DNA from 3 places in the Lysinibacillus sp. NPDC096212 genome. Region 1 is predicted to be linked to each of the others. Evidence: riboswitches for the same ligand, from Rfam matches in the RefSeq annotation. Region 1 holds a riboswitch; each other region holds the start of a gene.
The links. A riboswitch is a leader RNA that binds a small molecule or an ion and turns the genes downstream of it on or off. The one in region 1 is predicted to bind cobalamin.
Positions count from the first base shown of each region.

Region 1 (7,880 bases):
GCATAGACGTATGCATCATCATCATCATCACGCAGGTCCACATTGTTGTCCACCGCAGCATTGCCCAACTCAATTTGAACAACCACATTGTTGTCCACCAGAGGAATATGTACGCACTAATTACATCCATACGGTCGTACCTCATGTACAACCAGCACATATTACAACAGTTAACAAACATATAATTGATCATCAATATCATTTCCCTTGCACTGAATGTGTAGTGGAAGAATGTTGCGAAACACACACACTTTGCGAGATGCCACCTGAGCCTTGCCATATGCCACATCATCATATGGGACATCATCATATGGGGCACCATCACATGGGCCATCATCATATGGGTCATCATATGTGCCATCCTATGGATCATCATATGGGTCATCATCATATGGGCTATTAAAAAATATGCGATGAGGTTAGTAATACCTCATCGCTTCATTTTTTTATAGCATACTCCTATGAAAATACCTATTTCTATCTTTACTATCGATCTCTTAATTTCATAAGAAAAACCGAGCACCTATACTAGGCACTCGGTTAATATTTTTAGTACATTTTTAAATATTGATCGCGTTCCCATTGGTGTACTGTTGTACGATACATGTCAAACTCGATTTCTTTTGCTTCTTTAAAGTTTGCATAAATATGCTCACCTAAAGCTGCTTGAGCTACTTCATCTTTAGCAAGTAATGCTAAAGCATCATCAAGTGCTGGTGGTAAGTTTGCGATACCATTCGCTTTACGCTCTTCATCAGACATCACGTAGATGTTTCGATTAATAGCAGCTGGTGGTGTTAAGTTTCGACGGATCCCTTCAAGACCAGCTTCTAAAATAACAGCCATCGCTAAATACGGATTAGCAGATGGGTCCACAGAGCGTACTTCTACACGAGTTGAAAGACCACGTGCTGATGGGATACGGATAAGTGGTGAACGGTTTTGAGCTGACCATGCTACATAACATGGCGCTTCATAACCTGGTACAAGACGTTTATAAGAGTTAACTGTTGGATTTGTCACAGCTGTGAAGCCTTGAACGTGGCCAAGCACACCTGCCATGAATTGCATTGCTGTTTCAGAAAGGCCTAATTCAGTAGATTCATCGTAGAATGCATTCTCTTTACCTTTAAATAACGAAACATTAAAGTGCATACCAGAACCCGCTTCACCGAATAATGGCTTCGGCATGAATGTAGCATGTAGACCGTGTTTACGTGCAATTGTTTTAACAACTAATTTGAACGTTTGAATATTGTCACAAGCTGTGATTGCGTTTGCATATTTGAAGTCGATTTCATGTTGTCCAGGAGCTACCTCATGGTGAGACGCTTCAATTTCAAAGCCCATTTCTTCTAGCTCTAATACGATATCACGACGGCAGTTTTCGCCAAGATCAGTTGGTGCTAAGTCGAAGTAACCACCGTGGTCGTTCACTTCTAATGTCGGTTCACCTTTTGCATCTAATTTAAATAAGAAGAATTCTGGCTCAGGTCCTAAATTGAAGCTTGAGAATCCCATATCTTCCATTTTCTTAAGGATACGTTTTAAGTTGTTTCGTGGGTCACCAGCAAATGGCTCGCCTTTAGCAGTGTATACATCACAGATGAAACGTGCTACTTTCCCTTTTTCAGAAGTCCAAGGGAACACTACGAAAGAATCTAGATCAGGATATAAATACATATCTGATTCTTCGATACGTACGAAGCCTTCAATGGATGAGCCATCAAACATCATTTTGTTTTCTAGTGCTTTGTCTAGTTGGCTTACAGGAATCTCAACGTTTTTGATTGTGCCAAGAATATCTGTAAATTGTAGACGTATAAAGCTTACGTTTTTTTCTTCGATTAGACGTTTAATGTCCTCTTTAGTGTATTTACCCACAGTTTTCCACACTCCTATAAATTGTCTAGCTTTTTATTATTACCCTACTCTATTAATAAAGAAATGAATGATGTTGCTTTTTATTAATAGAATCGAGATAAATCCCCACGTCGGATGGATGATTTTTGCATGCGCTGCGCTTGACGCACTTCTTCACGCATGATGTGACGTAATTCTGAGTCACTTAAATCACGTTCATCTGTTGAAACAGGTTCATTCTTTTTAGCGAACAGCTTTTTAATTTTCGCCATGTTCATACCCTGATCCAAATAATCTTTAATTTCCAGCAGTGTATCGACGTCATTTAATGAAAACATTCGACGGTTGCCTTCTGTTCGGTGCGGCTCAATTAAATGGTGTTCTTCATAATAACGAATCTGACGTGCCGAAAGCTCTGTCAATTGCATTACGATATTCATAGATAATAACGGCATAGTTCGTCTAATTTCACGACTCATTTAAGTCCCCTCCAATACCTGCTAATAATATAACGAAAAATTTACACTGTCAACCACTCATGTAAGGTTTCCTAACATGAGATAAAATAATTTTTTTGAACTGACGAAAAATTGTAAAAAACTAAGTTTATGATCCTAACGTAGGAGTGATTTCTGCTAATATACGTTTTAACAAAGGTCACCTTCAACTTTTCGTCCATCAATAAAAAAACTATTCAAAATGGAAGTTTTGAATAGTTTTTCGTTACCTATTTTTGGATTTTTTGAACAGCACTACAAATTGCAAATTTTACGTGCTCGTATGTTAACCCACCTTGAATAAATGCTGTAAATGGCGGACGAATAGGACCGTCTGCTGTCAGCTCAATACTTGAACCTTGAATGAATGTTCCAGCTGCCATGATGACATCATCCTCATAGCCAGGCATATACGCCGGTTCTGGTGCATAATGCGCATTAATTGGTGAGTTCGCTTGAATTTCACGGCAAAAAGCAATCATTTGTTCCGCGGTTTGGAAAGAAACCGATTGAATTAAATCTGTACGATTAGCATCATAGCTTGGTGATGTATTCATGCCAATTTCCCCTAGCATAGCAGCTGTGAAAATGGCACCTTTTAATGCTTGAGATACTACATGTGGTGCAAGGAAAAATCCTTGATAGAAGTCACCAAGCGTATTTAATGTTGCTCCTGCTTCAGCACCAATACCTGGTGATGTCATTCGATAAGCACATTTTTCTACTAAATCTGCACGCCCCGCAATGTAACCACCAATTTTCGCTAAGCCTCCGCCAGGATTTTTAATGAGCGAGCCTGCTATTAAATCAGCCCCAACCTCGGTCGGTTCCTGTGCCTCAACAAATTCACCGTAGCAATTATCAACGAAAATAACCGCATTTGGTGCTAATTCACGGATTTTTGCACACATTTCTGTAATTTGCGAAATGGTAAAGGATGGGCGTGTTGCATAGCCTTTCGAACGTTGGATAGCAATCATTTTTGTGTTTGCTGTAATTGCAGCTGCAACACCTTCCCAATCGATCTCTTGATTATCGATTAAATCCACATGGCTATAACCGATTTTATAATCTTTTAACGAGCCAGTATCCTTATCGCCACCATCAACTATTGATTGCAATGTATCATACGGCTGACCCGAAATATAAAGTAATTCATCACCTGGACGTAGTACTCCGAATAAGCTAAGTGTAATTGCATGTGTACCAGAAATAATTTGCGGACGTACAATGGCAGCCTCCGCTCCAAAGACCTCTGCATAAACTCGTTCTAGATTGTCACGCCCCTCATCATCATAGCCATAACCATTAGACGGGTGCAGATGATAATCACTAACTTGATGCTTTCGGAACGCAGCAAGCACTTTTTGTTGATTGAAGAATGCCATGTCTTCTACCTTTGCATGAAAAGGGCGTACCTTTTCTTCTATTTTAGCAGCTAATGCTAGTGTTTCTTCTGATAAATTGGTTGTAAAAGTCATTATGTTCTTCTCCATTTCACATTTGTTCAAATCTTATCTTATCAATTTGTGAGCTTGCCTGCAAAGCTTGCTAATTTCATTAGGCACTAAGTTAAATGACCAACTAAATCTATTTAATTCTGTTATAATAAGGTATTTGATATCTGATAATTCCGAATCAAAAGTCGATGCTTTTCTTTGCAAAAACTTCTAGATACAAAAAAAGGTAACTTTAATATTTTCTAGTAACTAATCTACAACAACATGAAATGATTTATTCACATAAGGGGTGAAAGGGTTGGCTTGGGAGGTTTTTAGTATCATTGGAACAATTGCCTTCGCAATTTCCGGGGCAATAATTGCAATGGAGGAAGAATACGATTTATTCGGTGTCTATATACTCGGTATCGTAACTGCTTTCGGCGGTGGAGCTATACGAAATCTACTCATAGGTTTACCTGTAACAACATTGTGGGGTCAAGATATGATGTTTCAAATCGCCATTGCAGCCATCACAATTTTTTTCTTATTTCCACATCGTCTCATTCAGCATTGGCATCGCTGGGGCAATTTCACTGATGCTATCGGATTATCGGCATTTGCGATTCAAGGTGCCCTTTATGCTGTGAAGCTCGACATGCCTATTAGTGCCGTTATTGTAGCTGCTGTCTTAACAGGGTCAGGTGGTGGAATTGTTCGCGATTTATTAGCTAGACGTAAACCGTTAGTTCTTCGTGATGAAATCTATGGTGTTTGGGCAGCGCTAGCCGGGCTTATCATCGGACTTCAACTATTTTCAGGGGATATCTTTTTATATGTATTATTTGGAGTGATCACAGTACTAAGAATACTTTCATACATGAAGAAATGGCGTTTACCGTTACGGAGGTTGAATCGAGCATAGTTATACTGTTGCATAATTAAAAAGCCCAAATATCAGATTTGGGCTTTTTTGAATTTATAAATTCCTTATTTATCACAAACTCCGTACATCCTCAGCAGCGACTAAAGTTAATCTTTCAACAGCAACATAGCTTCTTCTAAAGTAGCCATATTTTTCATCATAGAGCATGCTGCGTCTAAAATAGGAAAGGCTAAAGCTGCACCAGAGCCCTCACCCAATCGCATATTCATCTGCAACATCGGTTCAACTCCGAGCATTTCAGCAGCAATTTTTGCACCTGGTTCTTCAGAGGCATGAGATGGAATGATATAGTCTTTTACGTTTGGTTCGAGTTCGTATGCAATAAGTGAAGCAATAGTAGAAATAAAGCCATCAATAACAACTGGTTTACGATGTGCAGCTGCGGCAAGTATTACTCCAGCCATAGCGCCTATTTCTAATCCACCGACCTTTGCAAGAATATCAATAGCATCATCGCGATTTGGTTTATTTAATGCAATAGCATTGTGAATGACTTCTACTTTATGTGCTATCCCCCCTGGTCCTACTCCTGCACCAAAGCCTGTCACTTCATTTGGATGACATTCGTGAAGAACCGATAATATTGCAGCACTTGGAGTCGTATTACCGATCCCCATTTCGCCTGTCCCGAGTACATTGATTCCTTTTTTAATTTCTTCCGTTGCTACCTCAATTCCTACTTCAATGGATTGAATGGCTTCTTCCCTTGACATAGCAGGACCTTTTGCCATATTGTCCGTGCCATATTTAATTTTTTTCATGATAACACCAGCATCATGTGGAATATCCTCTTTTACACCAACGTCTACTGTAACAATTTTTGCATCTGTGATTTTTGCGATAGCACAGACACCTGTTCCTCCTCTAGGAAAATTTAATGTTTGAAAGACCGTCACATTTTGTGGATTAGGTGTTACCCCTTCATCACAAACACCATGGTCTGCTGCACAGACAATTATCGCCTTTTTATCAATCGCAGGAAATAGGTCTCCTGTAATTCCAGATAGTTGTACAGCAAGAGCCTCCAGTTTCCCCAAGCTTCCAGGAGGCTTGCAAAGTGCATCTATGCGTTCCCTTGCCTTCTCCATCATTTTGTGGTCAGCACTTTGAATGTTTTGAATCGTCTGTTGTAATAATTGCATGAAAATTTCCCCTTTCTTTTTTGCCCTTGTTACTCGAAGAATGATTTAGAGAAAAAAATAAAAAGCCTGTAGTTTATTCCATAACAAATAAACTACAGACTTTTCCATCGTCTATATAACCGAAGCAGATAGGCAGGTCTCCTGGCTCAATTTCAACATTTCATAGAACCTTCCCAGCAAGACGCTAGTGGCATTCTCTATGAAACTCCCTTTTACAGTGGTGGGACCGCTAAAGCTTTTCACTTTATTCCCTATTCTCCCGCAATGGGCACCTAATGCTTTTATGCAATTAGTTTAAATCTACGTCAAAGTGGTTTTTGTGTCAATATATTTGATTAAACGGAAAATTGTTCCAGGCATTCCTTCGAAAATTGATTCATATCGCGCCTACCCAACCATAATCCATTTTTTCTAGGTAAATCCCTAATCGTTCACAAGTAACGGATGCAATTAAGTTTCTTCTTTCCTAAAATTATAGTAGGGAAAGTAATTTTTTGATGTAAGTCTATTGAATAGAAATATGCTGATGACTAACATGAAAAATAACTACATTTCAAACTTAGCCTTCATTTTGCATTTTCCTAATCTCAACAATATTCTTCCAGATCGCCCTATCAACTTTGGCAAAACTACGTATGCTTGGCGTTGTATTTACTTCAAATAATATAGGTTTTCCTTCAAGATTTATTCCAAAATCAATGCCATATTCTCTACAAGGAAAGTGGGATGCTATTACTTCAGATGCTAAAATTGAATCTTCTTTTAGAGAGTCTATTGTTTGATCTTTCTTTGTATTATCCATCATCAAATAACCTGATAATAATTCTTCAATCGATATTGCTTGAGAACCCCGATTTGAATTGACAATCCCATGATCCTCAGTTGCAAGCCTTCCGTAAATTCCACCAATTATCCATTTTCCCTTTAGATTTTGAACATGAACACGAATGGATATTGAATCCCCATCAGGGGTTAGACTTTTAACCCCCTCCTGTATAATATAAATTCCGCTTAATCTACCGTGTTTCTCATATGGATGTAGAACTTGGTGGAAATCCTCAATTGCTGCCACACATTTACTTATTTCTTCACCTTGCATGGTAAATCCGTTAAAACAATAGTGTCCATCTTTTCTTTTGCAGACTTTATAAATTGCTCTTCCTTGTCCAGCGCTATTATGTTTCACATAAACATACTCATACCTATTTAATAAATAGATTAGATTTTCTAGACTGTAAAGTGTTGTTTCTGGAATGCAGTCAGTTGTTAAAGGATTTTGTTTTAAAAGTAAGAATTGTTCCCATTTTCCAAGTCCATTTTTCAATAAACTCACCTCATTTAGTTAGATATTTTTATTTCTTTTGTATTAATAGTGTAGTCCTCCCCACTTATGGAGGTTACTGTATTGTATGTAAATAGATTTATCTTGCATGGGTGAGCGAGACTTGGTAACGCGACTAATATCTCCTATTTTTCTGTTAGAGTCATAATAAATTTTCTACACTAGAAAAGTAGCATTATGATTGTTCTCAATGCATCCATTTTATTGATTTCAAAATCATTAGCTTCTAATATATTTGCCCTGCTAATCTTTACTTTTAGTCATATAGACATGTCGAGTATGGGGAGATGGGAGATATTGAAAAAAAGGACGAATTTTTTTAAAAAAATATATTCAGACAAACTTGAATTTTTAATGGAATCCCATAACGGTCTTTCCGCAAAAGTTGTAGAGGAAGTCGGTTTTAAAGGGATTTGGGCGAGTGGTCTATCGATATAAGGATCATTAGGTGTAAGAGATAATAATGAATGTTGGCATTCGGTACTCCGAAATGTAAATCAAAAGAGCCTTTTCCTCTTAATAACAACAAATAACTATTTGAAGAAATGTACTTAAACGAACGAAGCAGTTTTGTTGAAAAAGGTATGGACCATGTTGACAATCCGAAATTTTTCTATTATCATATTGAAAATCACAAATGAATTCAATAAT
Region 1 is NZ_JBIWFQ010000001.1:35,539-43,418, forward strand. Features, by position in the region: gene ACIQ7T_RS00200 (hypothetical protein) at 1-403, shown strand, start outside; gene glnA (type I glutamate--ammonia ligase) at 550-1,884, opposite strand; gene ACIQ7T_RS00210 (MerR family transcriptional regulator) at 1,968-2,342, opposite strand; gene ACIQ7T_RS00215 (methionine gamma-lyase family protein) at 2,591-3,841, opposite strand; gene ACIQ7T_RS00220 (trimeric intracellular cation channel family protein) at 4,119-4,724, shown strand; gene cobT (nicotinate-nucleotide--dimethylbenzimidazole phosphoribosyltransferase) at 4,832-5,887, opposite strand; cobalamin riboswitch at 6,002-6,178, opposite strand; gene ACIQ7T_RS00230 (YheC/YheD family protein) at 6,447-7,211, opposite strand.

Region 2 (7,880 bases), on a different contig from region 1:
GCAATGCTTATTCCGGCATTGCGCAAAATGCCAAGACGAGTTAACCAGCTCATTCAACGGGTAGAGAGTGGAAAAATTATCTTACATCACGATGTTTTTTCGGATGAGGATAATGCTCGTTTTATTACAAATTTGTTTTCCCGTTTCGTCTTACTTCTCGTAGGTATTACCTTTGGCATTGTTTCTGTAGCACTTTTAGCAATCTCGCAATTTATTCGTGATGCATACGCTGTTTATTTAAATACAGCTGCATACTTGGGATTGTTTTTATGTGCCATACTTTTGGTACGCCTTTCTATCCAAGCGTTACGTTCTATGAGGCAATAGGAAGCGCCAACTTGGAGTGGAAATTAATATCTTTGTTCATTGAAATACATTTGCGACAAGATGAGGTAGGGGAAATGCTCCCTTACCTTTTTTTATTTTAACTTCTTTTAGCCGATTCTGGACGCAATTATGCAGAGGCATAATGGGTAAATGTTCTCGAGAAATATTACAAAAACATTACAAAACAGAAATTGGGTCTAATGGTAAAGCAGTTAAAAACGTTGTTATGTAGAATAAAATGTAGTTTTGTAGAATTTAATAGAATTTACGTGAATATTACAAGAATGTTGCGAGTTTTACTAAACGATTAAAAAGCCGTGAAATAGTATAAAAGTTATGCTAATAATGCTAAACTTTAAAAGGCTAATAAATATATAAGAGAAAATAAAAGAAATCGTTCCAGTGATTACATTAAAATACGAAGAGCGAAATTGACTAGTGAAGGGGAAGAATAACGTGGGTAAACGCAATAAATGGCGTAAGTCGATGGTGCTAGCATTAGCACTAGCTGGCGGCTTATTATTTAATACAGTTCAACCAACCGTAGTGCACGCAGAAGAAACATCTCAACAAATGATTGATAAGAAAGCTAAAATAGATACAGAGGTTAAAAAGCTACAAGAAGAATTAACTAATTTACAAAAAGAGATCGATGAAAAAGTAAAAGTATTTAACAAAGTACAAGCAGATATTAAAGAAGTTGATGCAAATATTGTAGATACTAAAAAACGTATTGAGCAACGTTCAACAATTTTAAGTGAACGTATGGCTGCATACCAAGCTCAAGATAACACTGTAGGTATATATTTAAGTGCTGTTCTTGAATCGAAAAGCTTTGCAGATTTAATGGACCGTGTCGTAGCGGTAAAAACATTAATGGATGCTGACCAAGAATTAGTAGATCAACAAGAAGCGGATAAGGCTAATTTAGAGAAACAAAAAACAACATTAGATGAAAAACAAAAAGAGCTTCAAAAACAATTCCAAGAGCTTCAACAAAAGGAAAGCGAAATGGAAGTAAAAAAAGCTGAGAATGAAGCGAAATCTCTAGCTTTAAAGGCACAAATTGCAACGAAACAAGAAGAAGAACGTTTAGAAGCAGAACGTAAAGCAGCAGAGGAAGAAGCAGCTCGTTTACGTGCACTTCAAGCAGCTACTCCAGTAGTACAAGCAACAAATAACGACGTTAACAATAATACTAGTAACAATAATAATAGTAACAGTAACAGTAATACTAGCAACACTAACAATAGTGGCAAAGCGAACAATGAAAAATCACTACAAAAAGTCGTTGTTGGTTCTGGTTCAGGTACTGCATCTTCAGGTGATGCAATTTCAACTGCAAAGCAATTCTTAGGCCGTAGCTATGTTTGGGGCGGCAGTAACCCATCAACAGGATTTGACTGTTCAGGTCTTGTGCAATGGTCTTACAAACAAGCAGGCGTATCTTTACCACGTACAGCATCACAACAATATTTAGCAACACAACGTATTTCAGCAAGTGAAGCACGTGTAGGTGACCTAGTATTCTTCAGCTATGGTTCAGGCATAGCGCATGTAGGTATTTACTTAGGAAATAACACGATGATCGATGCTCAAAATAAAGGTGTTGTCATTGAATCACTTGATTGGTGGAATCAATATTTAGTAGGCTTCGGTCGTATTCAATAAGCCCTACTATTATATAGACGATTTAAATAGCGAAAAGGTCATCTTTGTAAAAAAAATTACAAAGATGACCTTTTTTAATATTTGACGGTATTCAAGATTTTGCGAGTAAACCTATCATCCCTGATATAGTGATCCATTAATTTAGGCTCGACTAGTCGATGAATAATGAGTAAAATAACATCTAGGATGAATTTATTTACATAAGTAGATATATTTACTACCATATTACCAGTTACTAAAATGAAAATAGAGCCGATGTAAGGTATAGCATCAATTATCCATATAATGATTGCCATCGTTATAGCGTATTTCGCTTGGATTCATAGAAGGCTAATTCCGATTATAAAGCTAACATGTAAAATGTGTCTTTTATAGCCGAAAGAAATGTTTCCTTGCATAATGATACTCATTTCTGATAATTTTGAAATATAATAATTAGGTACCTTACTTTGAAATTAAAAGTGTTTGTGACTTTAGTTTCGTAGTAGTAAAGTAACGAATGATAGAAATTAATACAATACTTACAAGTTTACCATTTTTACGTTCTGAAACAATAAAGGTAGGGATGAATCATGGAAAAAGAGATTTTGCAACTTTTTAGTAATTTAACAGAGCGTGACCTTGATATTCAATACAAATCATACGAAGAATTAATGAAAATTATGCAAGAACCAGTTGATTGGACATATTCAGTTTGGGAACAACTTGTTCAAGCTCTTACATACAAAAACGGACATGTACGTGCAAGTGCTGCACAATTTTTATGCGCATTGGCAGCAAAAAGTGATCCCGAAGAAAGAGTATTAGAGGACTTCTTAAAGATTTGGGCAGTAACGTATGATGAAAAAACAGAAACTTCGAGGCATACTTTGCAGGCGATTTGGAGAATAGGTTTAGCAGGGCAGGTACAAAGAGATTTAGTCGTGTCATATTTGGCGAAAAGATTTCAAATATGCTTAGACGAAAAGCACCCGACATTGATACGCTATGATATTATTGTATCTTTTAAAAAGCTATTCGATGCAACGAATGACCCAAAACTACTAGAGATTGCTCGACGTTTAATTGAAGAAGAAGAAGATGTTAAATGCAAAAAGAAATATAAGAATGCCATCCGTTAAAAGATGTAAAATAGCTGTTTTTTTTGCGCATGCTTTCGTTGAGAGATAGCTTTTATAACATCAATCTATGAAATATAACAAATACCTGCACGAGCATGTGAAATGCCCGTGGGGTAACGAATACACCCGCGTGCATAAGGTGATACCTGCATGATCTTTATCCATCGTATTTGTTTATTCTAATTCCACAGCTATTTTTTCCTATTAATCTATGTTAAACTGCTAAACAAGTGAATAATTCTTGCAGAATAAGGGTGCTAAACTATAGCATAATCGGGAATTCGGTGAAAAACCGAAGCTGTTTCCGCAACTGTAAGTACAGGAATCATAAAGATATACCACTGTCGAATTATCTGATGGGAAGGTTTTTATGACTCACAACATGATTGAATGTAGTGAACTGTACAAGCCAGGAGACCGACCTTTGTTTGAACGTATGATAACTCTTCGGAAGCTAGGAGAATATGCGGCAATTACATAGGCTATGTTGTGTCTATACGACACTATTATGTTATTTTCGTTGTTTCCTTAGGAGTGGGAACAACGTTTTTTTATGTACACTTATCTTTCACCTGCTGGAATCCTAAGAAGGTGTGAATAAAGTAAGAATTTTTCACGAAGGAAAGCGGGGACTTAGATTTGAAAAAAGATGCACGTTATTCTTGTTATCCATTTATGCGTGAAAAGGCATCAACGGTAGATTTTGAAATTCGAACAGATAGCCTTACAACACATATTGGCGTCGCTTTGGTGGCGGTAAAAAAGGAAACGGTAGAGGTAGTAGTAGATGATTTACTAGCCATTTTACCAATGGCTTACCATGTAAATGGCTCAGTACGAGGTAAATTGGCGGTAACTGAAGATAATTTGACTTGGCTAAGTAATCGCTATGATTTCTATGTTAGTCATGTTAAGGATGAAATACAAAACTTTGTATTACCTCAAGGGACAGAGGCTGCTACTGCATTACATTTATGCCGTAGTGAGGCGAAAAAATCATATCGCGTTTTGCACAAAGTATCTGAAGAACGGGAAGTACCTGCTATTCTCTTTGATTATTTAGGATTACTAGCCAATGTCTTTTTTGTAATGGCTGTCTTTATGAATCAGCAGGCTGGTATTGCTGAAATACCGTTTATTAGTAAGTCATACCCGATGAAAAAGAAAAAGGAGAATCAATGAAATGAAGAAAATGTTTAAGCTACAATGGCTTTCTGTGTTAATGTTAGCACTCGTTTTAGTTGGCTGTGGCGCGAAAGAGGATATTAATAAAGAGACTATTTCTAAGGAAGATCAACAAGTTGAGAAAACTAGCTATAAAGTTAAGGATGACCGTGGCGTAGAAGTAGAGTTTGCTGCCGCACCTAAAACTATTGTTTCATTGCAACCAAGTAATACAGAAATTTTATTTGCTCTAGGTGTGGGGGATAAAATCGTTGGTGCAACTGAATATGATACGTATCCGGAAGAAGCGCAAAAAATTGAACGTGTTTCTGATTCTGTAAAATTCAATAGTGAGCGTATTTTAGCGTTAAAGCCAGATGTCGTTATTGCCTATACAACTGGAGGCGATGAAGAAAATTTAAATGCCTTAAAAGGTCTCGAAGATGCAGGTATTAAAGTGTTTGCCATTCAATCGGCTAAAACATTTGATGATGTGTACGGGGATATCCAACAAATCGCAACAGTTATGGGAATCAAAGATAAAGGCGACAAGTTAAATGATGATATTAAAGGTAAAATTGCAGAAGTCCAAGCAAAAGTTAAAGATGTGAAAGAACCAAAAAATATCTATTTAGAAATTAGTCCGAAGCCAGACATATATACACCTGGTTCTGGTACATTCCAACAAGAGATTTTAGATGCTGCAAATGTTAAGAACGTTTTTGCTGACCTCAAAAGTTGGGCAAAGGTATCTGAGGAAGATATTATTGCAAAAAATCCAGATGTCATTTTAACAACCATAAACTATGGGGAAAACCCAACGGCAGAAATCCTCTCTCGTGATGGATGGAATTCAATCACTGCCATTCAAAATAAAGCGGTGTATTCTATAGACACTGATATTTCAAACCGTCCGGGTCCGCGTATTGGCGAAGCTGTTGAGTTAATAGCAAAAGCAGTTTACCCTGAGTTATTTAAATAGTATTTTGGAGCTGTCCTTTATCAAGGGCAGCTTTTTTGATGGATAATAGTGAAATGTCAGGGTAAAAACCCGTTTCTCTTCGGTGAAGAAGTGTCGGTTGGAGTGGATAACTGATCCGCTTTGAAGAGAAAGTGATCGGTTGGAGTGGATAACTGATCCGCTTTGAAGAGAAAGTGATCGGTTGGAGTGGATAACTGATCCACTTTGAAGCAGAAGTGATCGGTTAGAGTGGATAACTACTCCGCTTTGATGAAGAAGTGATCAGTTGGAGTGGATAACTGCTCCGCTATGAAGCAGAAGTGATCGGTTGGAGTGGATAACTGCTCCGCTATGATGAAGAAGTGATCAGGTAGAGTGGATAACTGCTCTGCTTTGAAGAGAAAGTGATCGGTTAGAGTGGATAACTGCTCTGCTTTGATGAAAAAGTGATCGGTTAGAGTGGATAACTGCTCCGCTTTGATGAAAAAGTGATCAGGTAATACGGCCATCTCCCCGCTTCAATAAAGATTCGCTGAAATCCCCCCCTCAGCGTTCAAAGTAGCGTATGACATTCCCTAGTGCGAAAATTGGTATTATATCGAATTGTTCTATAATATAGAGGTAAGCATGCTTGCTAACAGAGAGAGGTGCAGTGAATGAAACAGCTTGATATGAAGATTGTTCCGTTTGAAGCAGTTTATAATTTTCGTGATATGGGTGGTTATAAGTCGAGAGATGGGCGTACTGTTAAGAATGGTTTGATTTATCGTTCAGCAGCACTTGGTAAAATGACGAAAACAGATAAGGAGCTATTTAAAACGCTAGGTGTGAAAACAATTTTTGATTATCGAGACAACCATGAGGCTCAAAATAATCCTAATCCGGTATTTCCGTATGCCAAGTATATTCAAATACCAGCAAAGGGAAATCATGCTTTTGAGATGCCTACAAACACTGGTGGAAAAGATTTTTATAAGATTGTAAGCCTAGAGATGTTCCGAGAATTTTATGCACAAATGCCTTTTAATAATGACTCGTTTAAAAAGTTAATAGCAACGATTCAACAACCTGAAAATTTAGGGCTTGTTCACCATTGTGCGGTTGGGAAGGATCGAACAGGTATTGGCAGCGCACTTATTTTACTGGCGTTAGATGTACCTGAGGAAACGATCATGGAGGACTATTTAGATACAAATGTACATCTACGTCCCTTAGTAGAACGAATGGCTCAGACAATTCAGCAAGATTATAGCGATCGAGAATTACAGCAATTTTACGCCTTAATGTCTGCCCGTGAGGACTATTTACAATCGGCATTTGATGCAATGGATAACCGATATGGTTCTAAGACTGCTTTTTTAGAGCGAGAGTTTGGTTTAACAACAGAAAAACGTAAGCAATTGCATGACCATTGCTTACTATGATAAGAAACCCTTTCGCATAAAATTGTGAGAGGGATTTTTTACGTATTATACTACCTTTACAATGTTTCGTTATAAATACTCTTTACACCCTAAAAATCTATGATAAGATACTATATATTTTTATCCCGCTGTAACGGGCAGTCATTTAACTGTACCGAAAGCGAAGCGTCAGGTACAAAACTCTCATCTCAAAATCGGTAGTTGGGAGATTAACTGCCCGTAAAATTCTTATGAAGCGTATAGGAGAAGTTGAAATTGTCAGACACAGTAAGAGAAAGTGATATAAAAGAGACAAATAAGTTAAGCTTGTTCCATTTAACGTGGCCGATATTTTTAGAAGTATTTTTATTTATGTTAATGGGACTAGCAGATACTTTTATGCTTAGTGCTTTATCAGATAATGCAGTATCAGGGGTTGGTGCAGCCAATCAGTATATTCATATTGCAATTTTAATACTTGAGGTAGTTGGTAATGGTGCTTCCATTGTTGTATCTCAATACTTAGGTTCAAGGCGCTTTTTTGAAGCTGCGAAAATTTCTGCTTTAGCAGTAACGATGAATTTGGTCGTTGGACTAATGATGAGTGTCTTATTTTTCTTCTTTTCGAGTCATTTAATGACCATGATGAACTTGCAGGGAGAAGTGCTTAAATATGCCCAAAGCTATTTGGCAATCATAGGAAGCTTTATTTTTTTACAGGCAATTATAAATGCGTTAGCAGCGATTATCCGTGTACATGGATGGACAAAGCAAACGATGTATGTATCACTAGGTATGAATGTGGTACACGTTGTATTAAACTACGGTTTAATCTTTGGTAACTTAGGATTACCGGAGTTAGGTGTAAAAGGAGCGGCTATTTCCTCAGTTGTAAGCCGGGGATTAGCAGTTCTTGTGTTTTTCTGGCTGTTGTATCAAGTGATGGAAGTAAGGGTGAAGTTAGAATATTATTTCGAGTATTCAAAGGAATATGTTCAAAAAATATTAAATATAGGCTTACCGTCAGCATTTGAGCAGGTGCTTTATCAGTTCTGTCAGATTGTCTTCCTTTATTATGCAACGTATTTAGGCACAGAGACACTTGCTGCAAGACAATATGCTATGAATATTTCGATGTTTACGTATTTATTTGCGATTGCAATCGGGACGGGCACAGCTATAATTATTGGGCGAAATGTCGGTGCTGGTAAAAAAGATCAAGCTTATCATCAG
Region 2 is NZ_JBIWFQ010000008.1:61,056-68,935, forward strand. Features, by position in the region: gene ACIQ7T_RS10250 (ABC1 kinase family protein) at 1-327, shown strand, start outside; gene ACIQ7T_RS10255 (C40 family peptidase) at 784-1,998, shown strand; gene ACIQ7T_RS10260 (hypothetical protein) at 2,571-3,119, shown strand; cobalamin riboswitch at 3,354-3,559, shown strand; gene ACIQ7T_RS10265 (hypothetical protein) at 3,759-4,301, shown strand; gene ACIQ7T_RS10270 (ABC transporter substrate-binding protein) at 4,303-5,265, shown strand; gene ACIQ7T_RS10275 (hypothetical protein) at 5,502-5,753, opposite strand; gene ACIQ7T_RS10280 (tyrosine-protein phosphatase) at 5,901-6,668, shown strand; gene ACIQ7T_RS10285 (MATE family efflux transporter) at 6,924-7,880, shown strand, end outside.
Region 2: linked by a shared signal. The riboswitch ahead of ACIQ7T_RS10265 (hypothetical protein) and the one ahead of cobT (nicotinate-nucleotide--dimethylbenzimidazole phosphoribosyltransferase) in region 1 are both predicted to bind cobalamin.

Region 3 (7,880 bases), on a different contig from region 1:
TGGCTCTCTTGATTGTCACTTTCATTTTTTCTTGGAAAAGGGTAAGAAATTTACCGTTTACCACAAAATATACGCTATCTCAAAAGTTTTCAATTGGTATTTATATTGTCCTCATTTTGGTTTTTGGTACTTATAATGCTTTGGTCGTGAAAAGCTATACAGTAACCGAAAAAGGAATTGAGTTATCTTTCCCACTTAAGGATGGCACCTATTATGTCGGACAGGGTGGCAATCAGGTGTTAATGAACTATCATCAAGCCTATCCAGGTCAAAAATATGCTTTAGACATTTTAAAATTAAATACGCTCGGAACCCGTGCAAGTGGACTATATCCAGAACAATTAGATAAATATCAAATATTCGCAGATGATTTATATAGTCCTTGTAACGGAAAAGTAGTCAACATACAAAATGATTTACCTGACCTCACTCCTCCGAAATCTAATCCCGAAAATCCTGAGGGGAATCATGTCACTCTTTCATGTGAGAACCATGATGCTACTGTTTTATTAGCTCATATGAAAAAAGGCAGCGTAGTGGTGGCACAAGGCGATAAAGTAACAACGGGCCAAATACTTGGAAAAGTAGGAAACTCGGGTAATACAAGCGAACCACATTTACATATTCACGCCGAAAAGGATGGGAAAGGTGTACCGATAACATTTAATGATCGATTTTTAGTGCGAAATAGTTTAGTACGATCATATTAACGATAAATAAAAAATGCTTAAATTCTTAAAAGAGGGCGGATAGCGAATGTCTGAAAAAAATCAAACAAACAATAATTCTGTAATTTCTTTAACGCTTGGAATTCTATCATTGTTTATACCTTTTATTGGCTTTATCTTAGGCATCATCGGAATAGTTTTTTCAAATAAAGCTGTAAAAGAAATTAATACAACTAATGAAAATGGTAGAGGATTAGCAACTGCAGGTTTAATTTGCAGTATAATAGGGATTATTTTACAAGTCCTTGCGATTTTGGGGTATGTAGCCTTTTTCTCAATGACGGTGGTAAATAATAACGGCTAACATGAGCACATTTCGTGCGATTTCTATTGTTTTTGTCCCCCGAACCCATTTGTTTAACCTGAGCAATTTTTTTCTTTTACTTAAGCGTCCCCCTATTCTCACAAAAAAATCCACCTCCATGTTTTTTCAACATGGAGGTGGACTTGGCATTACAAATCATCAAAGCCGTTATCTTCTACATTAACCTTTACATACTGGCGAGAACGTTGCTCGAAGAAATCTGTCTTCCCTAAATCAACATCCTCATACGCTTTAACCCACTTTAATGGATTTTTGCGATAGCCTTCAAATGGACGCTCTACGCCAAGCTGATTACAGCGTACATTAGCATAGAAATGTACATAATCATGCACATCTTCCACATCGAGGCCAGCAATTTTATCGCCAATCACTTCATTGGCCCAATCGATTTCTAGTTGAACGGCTTCACGGAAGATTTCCTGTACACGAGCTGCTCGTTCAGGTGTATCGTATTCAGGATATTCCTCTAATAGCTCCTGATAAATTTTCACAAATAAATCGACATGTAGCTGTTCATCGCGATTAATATAATTAATCATCGTTGACGAGGCCACCATTTTTTGATTGCGTGCTAAATGATAGAAGAACGCAAAGCCAGAATAGAAGAATAAACCTTCTAAAATCACATCATAAACAATCGCTTCTAGCATATTTTCAACAGATGGCTCCTCGGAAAATGCTTGGTAGCCCTTAATAACGAAATCATTACGTCGCTCTAGCACTGGCTCTGTACGCCAAAAATCAAATGTACGATCCTGCTCGTCTTTGTTGACAATACTTGATAGCACGTAGGAATAAGAGTGATTATGGATTACCTCTTGTTGCGCTAAAATAATCATTAGTGCATTTAAACTTGAATCTGTTAAATAATCCGCTACTTTCCCCGCAAAATCGGTTTGTACACTATCTAATAGTGCTAGCAAGCCAATGATTTTTAAAAAGGATTCCTGTTCATCTGCTGATAGCTGTGGAAACTGTTTGACATCATTGCTCATATTAATTTCAAACGGTGTCCAGAAGTTCCCTAGCATTTTTTTATACTTAGGATATGCCCAGCTAAAACGCACATCATCCCAGTTCAAAATGTTAGAAGAACGTCCGTTGACAATTCCTGTTGAACGGTTCGGTGCATCTTTATCCATAATTTGTCGTTTTGTAATAGTTGTCATTGTTATTTCCTCCTAGCTCGCGCAAGACTCACATTCTAGCAATTCTACAGATGTTGAGCGCACATAATAAGTCGTTTTTACACCGCTCGCCCAAGCATTCATATGCAATGCTAGTAAATCTTTCGCCTTAATCGTATTTTGAACGTATAAATTAAGTGAAATGCCTTGGTCGATATGACGTGCTCGTGCAGCATTTTGCTTGATTGTCCAATTTTGATCGATGAAATAAGCAGATTTATAATACCAAGTTGTCACAGGTGATAGATCAGGTACTGTTACTGGAATTTTGTAATCCTTCTTCTCTTCTGAATAACTCTTTTGGAAGATCGGATCAATCGTAGCCGTACTGCCTGCTAAAATAGATGTTGATGAGTTCGGTGCAACTGCCATTACATAGCCGTTACGCATACCTTTCTCAGCAACCGCGGCGCGTAATGCATTCCATTTATGACTGTCATAGCCACGTTTGTCAAAATACGCACCCGTATGCCAATCTGAGCCTTCAAATAATGGGTAAGCTCCTTTTTCACATGCCAAATCGTTAGAAGCACGAATCGTTAAATATGCAATTTCTTCATATAGCTTGTCCGCAAACTCTACAGCTTCCTCAGACTCCCATTGAATTTCTTTCAAAGCTAATAAATGGTGCCAGCCAAACGTTCCAAGTCCAATACCACGGTAGCGTAGGTTCGTACGTTCTGCTTGTTTTACTGGAATTGTATTTAAAGCAATAACGTTATCTAACATACGTACTTGAACTGGGATTAATCGTTCTAGAACACCAGCCGGTACTGCTCTACCTAAATTGATAGACGATAAGTTACATACAACGAAATCTCCAGGCTTGCGACGTGTTACGATGACATCATCTTCAAGGGTAATAGACTCAAATTCAGTAGCTGACATATTTTGGAATATTTCTGTACACAGGTTCGAGCTGTAAACCATCCCTTCATGCTTATTCGGATTCATGCGATTGACTTCATCTCGATAGAACATAAACGGCACGCCTGTTTCAAGCTGAGAGCGCATAATACGCTTCATAATATCAATGGCTGGTACAACTTCACGACTTAACAATGGATTGGCGATACATTCCTCATATTTAGTACGGAAAGAGCCGTCACCCTTTTTCTCATCATAGAAATCCTCTAGTGAAAAGCCCATAACTTCTCGCACTTCATGTGGGTCAAATAAATGCCATTCCCCGCGCTCTTCTACCGTTTCCATAAATAAATCCGGTAAGCATAGCCCTGTGAAAATATCATGAGCACGCAAACGCTCATCCCCATTGTTTAAGCGTAAATCTAAAAACGTAAAGACGTCTTTATGCCAAACATCTAAATAGACAGCAATAGCGCCTTGTCGTTGACCAAGCTGATCGACTGAAACCGCCGTATTATTAAGTTGTTTAATCCATGGTAAAACACCACTTGATGCACCTTTAAAGCCTTTAATAGATGAGCCTCGGCTACGAATTTTACCCATATAAACACCAATACCACCGCCGTACTTCGATAATGTTGCGACATCTGTATTCGTGTCATAAATGCTTTGTAAACTATCATCTACTGTATCGATAAAGCAACTTGATAGCTGTCCATGTGTTTTACCTGCATTTGATAATGTTGGTGTGGCAACAGTCATATATAAATTACTCATTGCCCAGTAAGATTCACGTACTTTTTCTAAACGATTTTCTGTTTCATCCTGCATCAGAGTCATCGCAATGACCATCCATCGTTCCTGCGGTAATTCCACCGGTGTTTTCGTGTAATCACGGACTACATAGCGGTCCATTAATGTTTTTAAACCTATATACGTAAACAACTCATCTCGACTTGATTCTAAATAAGAAGCGAGTTCCTGAAGCTCCTGCTCACTATACTTTGTTGTTAAACTTTCATGATACAAACCAACTTCTGTATAGTGTGCTAAATGTTCTGGGAAAACCTTATAAACATCTTTCACTGAGACACCACGACGCATCGCAAATTGGTCATATAATTTTTCTAAATAAATTTGAGCTGCGACAAATGTCCAGTATGGCTCCTCTTCATCAATGAGGCTAAGCGTTTGTAAAATCATCGCATCTGCCCATGCTTCAAATGTGGCATTGTCGTTTTTTCGTAGCCATCGATCCGATAACCTCACAAAACTTTCGAGTTCATCCTCCGTGTAACTTTTCTTGAGCTTAGTCATTTGCTGTTCGATTTGAATTGTCATGTACACATTCTCTCCCTTTCCTTCTCCAGCAACACAAAAAGCGATCACGCAACATCTATCGGTTACGTGATCGCAGTAAAATCGGAAATGGAAATGAAGGATAAGCGCACAAAGAAGTGAACAAATCTCTCGCCTCCACTTCTCAATCCCCGAAGAATGTGTTGCTGTCTTGAACATATCGGCAGGTCTCCTGGCTCATGCTTCCTCCAAATGATCACCTTCCCGTTCTTCACAGTGGCCTACTCATCATTTGTCAGCACTTACAGTTGCGGGGACAGCTTCGGCCTAAGATGACTCTTTTTCCGAATTCCCTTTTAAACCATATTGGTACCGTTCGTCCAAAATACTATATATTGTGTTTTAACTCCTAAACAAATCTAACATATTGTGTTTATTGTTGCAATAGGCGATTTGCCCCTTGCAAGTTATAAAGTGCTACATTTTCTCGAAGCAAGCCCAATTACAATGCAGTTTTACGTAGTTTTTCAAAATTTCTAGGAAATTTTTTTTGTGCTAGCTGCTCTTTTTCAGGCTGTATTCCTAGCAAAACTACTGCACATGGACCAGCCGATTTCTCAACATCTAACGAACTTTTGACCTGTTGCTCGCTAAAAAGGCGGGTAAATTCTGCTTGTAGACCTTTTGATCCAACTGGCCATACTTGCTGCACAATCCCCTCTTTCCACGCCTGAAAAATAGGTTGGAGCTGTGCGACATCTTCAGGCTGAGCAAGGATTTCATTGCCTACAAGCGGTAATCCATAGGTGTACCAACTAAGCTGTTCATACTTAGTTGCTGTGTGTTTTTGCTGTTCACCTAGCATCGTTATAGATAATCCTGATTGTAGAGTCGGCATATTGGACTCTGTACTACCGTCTATCGGTGGACAATTAAGCCCCGCCTCATCAAAAACCTGCTGAATGCCTGCAACATAACGAGACCATGCAGCATCTCCTGAAAAATTAGCGAGTAAAATATGGTTTGGTAAAGCATTTGCAGCAAGCTGCTCTAAAAAAGTAACACGCGCCGTGAAGTATGCCGTTAGTTTGTCTGGAGCAGACACAACATCTTGTGGTTTTTCGCCAATGGCTGCGGCATTATCTGTTGTAGCAAACAGCTCACCTATTTTTATTGCATTTCTCAATGTACTCGACCTTCCTTACGCACAAACACCTTTGACAGAATTGGCATCACAATTGCAACGATCACCAGATTTACGAGTGTTGCCAATGGAAGACTAGTCAGTGACGCCCAGTAAAATGCCGGACTAATGATAAAGTAAAATGGTAAAGGTGCCACAACACCATTTAAAATAAGTGCCACGGGCCATTTCCAGAAATGCATTCCTTTTTTATGCATGACCCCAAAGACCCATACAACAATAAACATTTCTACTGCGATAATAATATGTAGTGGCCCTAGAGGGAAGCCAGTAGTTAAGGCTGAGATAAAATGCCCAATGACTCCCGAAACCCCAGCTAATACTGGAGATAAAAAGACAACGCTCAACAATGCAGGTGCAGAGTCAAGCGCTGCAGTTGAAATAAATGTTGGAATTTTAATGACTGCACCCACTGCACAAATTGCCGCAACCATGGCAGTGAGCGTCAATTTCATCAATCTTTGTCGATCCATCCCATTTCCTCTTTTCTTTAAATTTTTTATAATAGCGTGGGGTTGATTTCCGTTCCGGTTGGGCGCTTTCCTGGGGGCGTCCGATGAGCCGCTTCGCTGCGCTGCAGGGTCTCATCTGTGACGCTAATCCCCAAGGAGTCGCCCAACCTCCACTCCAATCAACTTATTTACAAAGCATACGTCCTTGGAAATCTTATCCCCAAAATGAAAAGCCTAATAAAATTTTTTTAAAACTATATCATTTGATTTGTTCGCCTATACCGTACCAAATGCGTACGACTTGTTCAGCTTCAGCGAATAATGCCTGGTACAAACGCCCACATGTATCACGCAACAATCGTGCCTGTTTTTCCATTGGCACAACCCCACGACCCATATCGGTCACTATTATATAGACCGCACAATTTTCTTCAAGAGTCTTTAGTCTTGTCAAAATGGTTTTGACAAGGGGTTCATCCTCCTCAAGATCTTGTGTCACGAGCCATTTCTCTATGTTTTTAATAACTAGTACATCACAGGCTGGGCTGTCATTAGGTAGATTGCCATCTACTAGCTCCACTTTTTGACCTTCGAACAAGTTCATGACATAGTCGGTTTTTCCACTATGGGCGCCTCCGATAAAGACATGCATCGCGCTCCCTCCTCCCAAGCCTTTCTTGTAAACGTTAAAGAAAATATTTTATCATGCGGTGATTGATACGACCAAAAAGTTTGCTCAGTCGGTGCAAATTCTACAAGAAGCGCTCGAATAACTCCACCATGGACAACGAGATGATAAACATCTTCGTCTTTTGGTAATGCCGTGAACCCTTCAATGACACGCGCACAAAAGGCATCAAAGCCTTCCCCCTTTGGAGGTGGTGACTGTACGGGATCATCTAACCATGCACAATAACGACTATCTGATTTTAAGTCATCATATGTGAGCCCTTCAAATTCACCGAAGTTCGACTCTCGAAATCTCCTATCAGACACATATGTTGCATTCGGAAAATAATGGGCTGCTGTTTCCCTACAGCGCAGCAAGTCACTACCATACACCTTAGTGGCATCTGAATCTACTATAGTCAGCAAAGATGCATCGGCTAATGAAGAATCTGTCCAACCGATATAACGCTTCTCCAAATTTTCCTTTGTTGGAGCATGTCTCATTAAGTGCACAATAACAACGTCACCCATAATACAACCTCCATTCCTTCAATTGATGCACCGAGTAAATCTCCAGAAACGCCACCAAAGTTGCGCACTGTAAATTGACGAAAGACTAAAAAGGCAATCGCTAATACAGCCATCAACACTAATGGAACAATGGAGAAACCTATGACAAACAACAAGCTACTATACGCCACAACTAATGTGATAAGCATAAAGCAGATAAGTGATCTCGGCTTAATATGTGTTTTAAAAAAGTAGGCAAGCCCCTTTTCCTTTGAGCATTTGAGCGACATAAAATAAAAGCTCATGCCTACTCGTGTTAATAACGGAATAAACACAGGCATCCATAGTGCAAACTTATGCTGCACGAATAACTCATGCAGTATCACAAATTTGCCAAGCACTAGAAATAACACGGACAGCACTCCAAATGCGCCAACACGTGGATCATCTAAAATTTCAAGCCGCTTCTCACGATCTCGATACGAAAAATAAGCATCTCCCATATCAATAAAACCATCTAAATGTAAACCACCTGTAAATAAGGCAAATAATCCGACAATCACAAAAGTAAGCAAAACCTCACTGCTTGCCGTCCATTCTGTTAAACTATAGATCACCGCCGCCACTGCGGTGCCCATA
Region 3 is NZ_JBIWFQ010000017.1:52,914-60,793, forward strand. Features, by position in the region: gene ACIQ7T_RS16705 (M23 family metallopeptidase) at 1-710, shown strand, start outside; gene ACIQ7T_RS16710 (DUF4190 domain-containing protein) at 757-1,032, shown strand; gene ACIQ7T_RS16715 (ribonucleotide-diphosphate reductase subunit beta) at 1,182-2,222, opposite strand; gene ACIQ7T_RS16720 (ribonucleoside-diphosphate reductase subunit alpha) at 2,235-4,448, opposite strand; cobalamin riboswitch at 4,611-4,798, opposite strand; gene ACIQ7T_RS16725 (hypothetical protein) at 4,909-5,592, opposite strand; gene ACIQ7T_RS16730 (ECF transporter S component) at 5,589-6,083, opposite strand; gene ACIQ7T_RS16735 (bifunctional adenosylcobinamide kinase/adenosylcobinamide-phosphate guanylyltransferase) at 6,322-6,714, opposite strand; gene ACIQ7T_RS16740 (histidine phosphatase family protein) at 6,663-7,262, opposite strand; gene cobS (adenosylcobinamide-GDP ribazoletransferase) at 7,235-7,880, opposite strand, start outside.
Region 3: linked by a shared signal. The riboswitch ahead of ACIQ7T_RS16720 (ribonucleoside-diphosphate reductase subunit alpha) and the one ahead of cobT (nicotinate-nucleotide--dimethylbenzimidazole phosphoribosyltransferase) in region 1 are both predicted to bind cobalamin.